DNA from 2 places in the Pseudoflavonifractor sp. MCC625 genome. Region 1 is predicted to be linked to the other one. Evidence: riboswitches for the same ligand, from Rfam matches in the RefSeq annotation. Region 1 holds a riboswitch; the other holds the start of a gene.
The links. A riboswitch is a leader RNA that binds a small molecule or an ion and turns the genes downstream of it on or off. The one in region 1 is predicted to bind lysine.
Positions count from the first base shown of each region.

Region 2: linked by a shared signal. The riboswitch ahead of GPK94_RS00345 (transporter substrate-binding domain-containing protein) and the one ahead of dapA (4-hydroxy-tetrahydrodipicolinate synthase) in region 1 are both predicted to bind lysine.

Region 1 is NZ_WQOJ01000011.1:46,435-48,823, forward strand. Features, by position in the region: gene GPK94_RS04380 (amidohydrolase) at 1-635, opposite strand, end outside; lysine riboswitch at 768-937, shown strand; gene dapA (4-hydroxy-tetrahydrodipicolinate synthase) at 1,073-1,963, shown strand; gene dapB (4-hydroxy-tetrahydrodipicolinate reductase) at 1,960-2,389, shown strand, end outside.
Region 2 is NZ_WQOJ01000004.1:63,620-66,008, reverse strand. Features, by position in the region: gene GPK94_RS00345 (transporter substrate-binding domain-containing protein) at 1-839, opposite strand, end outside; lysine riboswitch at 967-1,142, opposite strand; gene GPK94_RS00340 (ferritin family protein) at 1,293-1,937, opposite strand; gene GPK94_RS00335 (putative DNA modification/repair radical SAM protein) at 2,083-2,389, shown strand, end outside.

The sequences.
Region 1 (2,389 bases):
CCGGTACACGCCTCCGCCTCACACAGGAAGCGGGCCCCCGCCATCAGGGCGTCAGCCCCCTCCTGCCAGCGGGCAATGTGGGCACTGCGGCCGGTCATCCGTACCGTCACCTCGCTGGCCCGTGCCATCAGGGGTCCCGGACGGCTGCCCAGCGTCCCCGCCGGCAGATTCGGCCAGAGGTGGAAGCCGTAGATCCGCTCCACCCCATAGCGCTCCAGCACGCCGCTCTCGCAGATGGAACGGGCCCCGCCGGTGGTCTCCTCGGCGGGCTGGAAGATCAGGAGCACATTGCGGGGCAGTGTGGAAAGGCGCTCCGCCACCGTGTGGGCCAGGCCGATCAGCATGGCCATATGGCCGTCATGGCCGCAGGCGTGCATCTGCCCCGGGTGACAGGAGGCATAGGGCGCCCCTGTCTTTTCCAAAATGGGCAGGGCGTCCATGTCCGCCCGGAAGGCCACAGCCCGCTCCTTCCCCCCGTCAAACCAAGCGCACAGAGCCCGTCCGTCCGGGGAAAAGAGCGTGCAGGGCAGATCCTCCAGCGCGCGGCGCAGATAGGCCGTGGTCTGGGGTAGCTGGTCATCCAGCTCCGGAATGCGATGGAGATCCCGGCGGACAGTTTGGAGCAGTTGGAGCATGTTACATCCCTCATTTCCCCGCAGACGCGGTTTCTTTGTCCGCTATTATACGGTCCCAGGACGCCGGGTGCAAGTGAAATTCGCAGAAAAAACTTCTTGACACTAAAGCAGCGCCGTGCTAAAATAGGCCAAACTCAGGATAGAGGCGCAGGTGAGAATACCCCGGGGGAGTCGGCAGACAGCGATCCCGGGCGGAGGCGAACCTGCCGAATTCGGACGCCGGGCACGGCGGCCGGGTGGGGCCGTGGAGAAGATCTGCGGCACTGTCTGCGGGGATGACCCGCGGGAGTGCTATCCTTACTGCAGGTTTCTCCCCAAATGCACCGGAGAGCCTGGGCCGTCAGTAAGGCATAGCCCTACTGGCGTTTTTTGTTTTGTGTCCGCTCCTCTGTCCGCATCGCGGCATCTGTCCGCCATTCGAGAAAGGAGTCTTTCACATGAACGCCAGACACATCCAAGGTTCCATCGTTGCCCTGATCACCCCCTTCCACCCCGATGGATCGGTCAATTTTGAAAAGCTGGGGGAGCTGATCGACTTCCATCTGGCCAACCAGACCGATGCCATTCTCATTCTGGGCACCACTGGCGAGTCCTCCACCATGACCCACGAGGAGGACGACGCGGTCTGCGCCTACACCGTCGAGCGGGTGGCCGGCCGTGTCCCGGTCATCGCGGGCAGCGGCTCCAACTGCACCGAGACCATGGTGGAAAAGAGCCTGAGCTTTGAGCGCCTGGGGGTGGACGGTCTGCTCCTCATCACCCCCTACTACAACAAGACCAACGAGGAGGGCATGTACCTCCACTTCAAGACGGTGGCCGACGCGGTCCACATCCCCTGTATTCTCTACAATGTGCCCGGACGGACCGGCTGTTCCATCTCGGAAAACGTGGTGCGCCGCCTGTCGGTCCACCCCAACATCGTGGGCATCAAGGAGGCCTCGGGCAGCCTGAGCTATGCCACCAAGATCGCCCGCTATCTCTCGGATGATTTTCTCATGTATTCCGGCAACGACGACATCGTCCTGCCCATGATGGCGCTGGGTTCCAGCGGCGTGATCTCGGTGGCTGCCAACATCCTGCCCCGGGAGATCCACGATATGGTGTGGAACTACCTCCGCGGGGACCGCGCTGCCGCCCTGGAGACCCAGCTGCGCTATCTGGATGTCATCAACGGCCTGTTCCTGGAGGTCAATCCCGTCCCGGTGAAGGAGGCCCTCAACCTCATGGGCATGGAGGTGGGCGGCTACCGGCTGCCTCTGACCACCATGTCGGAGGGTCCCCGCGCCGCTCTGCGGGAGGCCATGGAAAAGGCAGGTGTTCTGGCATGAACCTCCTTCTGGTCGGCACCGGCCGGATGGGTACCATGCTCCGCACCCTGGTGGAACAGGAGGAGGATCTCACCATTCTGGCCGCCTTCCACCGCACCAACCTGAGTGATCTGGAGCGCACGGCTCCCCCGGCCGACGTCATCGTGGATTTTTCCGCGCCGGACAGTCTGTGTGCGGTGGCCGGGTATGTCCGCCGTACCGGCACGCCCCTGGTCAGCGGCACCACCGGCTATCTTCCCCAGCAGATGGACCTGCTCTGCCAGCTGGGCAACTACGCGCCCGTACTGCACAGCGCCAACTTCTCCATCGGCATCGCGGTCCTTCGCCGCCTGGCCGCCCAGGCCGCGGAGGTGCTGGGAGACGCTTTTGACATCGAAATCGTGGAGACCCACCACAATCAGAAGGCTGACGCCCCCAGCGGCACCG
Region 2 (2,389 bases), on a different contig from region 1:
TTCATCGCGTCCAGCAGCTCGGTGTTGCCCTTGGCCACGGACATGCCGATGTTCACGTTCTCGGCCCGCTCCTCCTCGCTGGCGAACTGGAAGTCGCCCTCAGTGCCGGCGAAGTTAAGGACCACCAGGTTCTCGTCCTTGGCCACAGCGCCGTTGGCGGTGGGCAGGTCGGTGACCACAAAGTCCACGGTGCCGGTCTGGAGCTGCATCACCATGGCGGGGGCAGTCTCCGCGGCGGGCTGGATCTGGGCATCGGGGATCTGGGGCAGACAGGTGTCATACCAGATAGTGCCGGTCTGAGCAGTGCCCTTGCCGCCGGCCAGATCAGCAATGCCCTGGGCGGAGGCGTAGGTGCTGTCCTTGGTAGTCAGGCACACGATCTGCGCATAGTAGTAGGGACCGGCCATATCCACCTGGGCCATCCGGTCGGCGGTCATGGACTGACCGGCGATGGCCACGTCGATGGTGCCGCTCTGGAGGGAGGGGGTCAGGGAGTCCCAGGCAGTGGAGACCACTTCCAGCTCCCAGCCGTTCTCCTCGCAGATCTTCTGGGCAATCATCACGTCATAGCCGTTGGCATAGCTGCCGGGGACGTTCTTGATGGGCACGGCGCCGTTGGAGTCGTCCATCTGGGTCCAGTTATAGGGAGCGTAGGCGCACTCCATACCCACGGTGAGGACACCGTCCTCCACACCGGAACCGGCAGCAGCGCTCACCGGAGCAGAGGCCTGGGGCGCGGAGCCCTGGGGCGCAGAGGACTGGGTGGGGGTGCCGCCGCAGGCGGTCAGGGTCAGCGCCAGCGCGGCGCTCAGGGACAGGGCAGTGACAGTCTTTCTCATGTTTGGTTCCTCCAGTCAGTTTGTTTTGCGTCTTTTCCGGATAAGAAAAAACGCCACGAACCTTCCTGGTGGAAGCGTTCATGGCGACAAAATGCATCAGACGGCGAAACTTATGATGCCCTCTTGTCTCAACGATAGCGCTCCACACAGATGATGTGGCAGTCCGTGAGATCTTCTCCCAACGGCCCAGGTTACCGGCCCCCAGGCAAAGGTCCGGCCCTTCGGCGAAACGCCCTTTCTCCGGCGGGGTGCTCTGCCCGTGGATACCGGATACTCTTGCTGTTTCGCGCCTCTATCCTTGCAGCGGGGTTACCCCGCGACAATTGGTTCTTGGGCTGTATTTTACACCCCGAAATTGTCTCTGTCAAGCCCCTCTTTCTCTCTTTTTTGCCACCATTTCTCCATAATTCGGTATTTATTGGTATGTTTTTGGGAAAGTGTCCCGTTCCTTTGTCACTTTAACGCATAACACTCCCGTTCTGCATCGGTTTTTTGGATATGTTGTCCATCCACAGCGGACGGTCCGTGCTCCCGGCGGCAGAAATATCCCTGGGGCCGGGAACACACGGGACATCGGGCCGGGGCCCCCCGGCTCCACAGGACATGGCCGCACTCCAGACAGACCCACTCTACCGGTTCCTCTGCCACAAAGAGGCATCCGTCCTCCAGCGCCTGGGCCAGACGGTCAAAGGTCTCCCCGTGGAGGGCCTCCGCCCCCGCCACGGCGGCAAACAGGGCCCCCGCCTCCGGACAGCCCTCCCCCCGGGCCGCCTCGGCCCACCGGGTATAGGGGCGCTGAAATTCCTCCCGCTCACTCTGCCCCGCCTCCCGGAGCATAGCTAAAATCCCCCCTCCTCCACTTACAGCACAGCAGCCCTCCAGCGGCAGGATCTGCCCGGCACAGGGGGCCAGGAGGCGGTAAAAGGCCCTGGCATGGACCTCCTCCTGGGCGGCTGCGGCGGCAAAGCACCGCCGTACCACCTCCAGGCCTCCCTGCTCGGCCTGGAGAGCGGCAAAGGCATAGCGGCTGTGGGCCTGACTCTCCATAAAAAAGGCCTGCATCAGATGATGCCTGGTCTCACTGTCTGTCCATTCCATGGTAACCACTCCTTGTTTAGGCTGCCTCCAGTATCCCCCTTCCCTCCGCCCCTCATACCCCCATACACACCATGTTTTTCCATTGACAAAACATCTGTTCGATGCTAATATGTTCGTACATCAGTTCTATTTTGGAGGGATTCCTGTGGAGCTTATGGACAAACTGACCATCCTGGCCGATGCGGCCAAATACGACGCCGCCTGCACCTCCAGCGGGCTGAGCCGGGGCGGCCGCCCCGGGAAGCTGGGCAGTACCATGGCGTCGGGCTGCTGTCACTCCTTTTCGGCGGACGGACGGTGCATCTCCCTGCTCAAGGTGCTCCTGACCAATGTCTGCGCCTACGACTGTCAATACTGCGTGAACCGCCGCTCCAACGACGTGCCCCGGGCCTCCTTTACGCCCCGGGAGCTGTGCGAGCTCACCATAGGCTTTTACCGGCGCAACTACATTG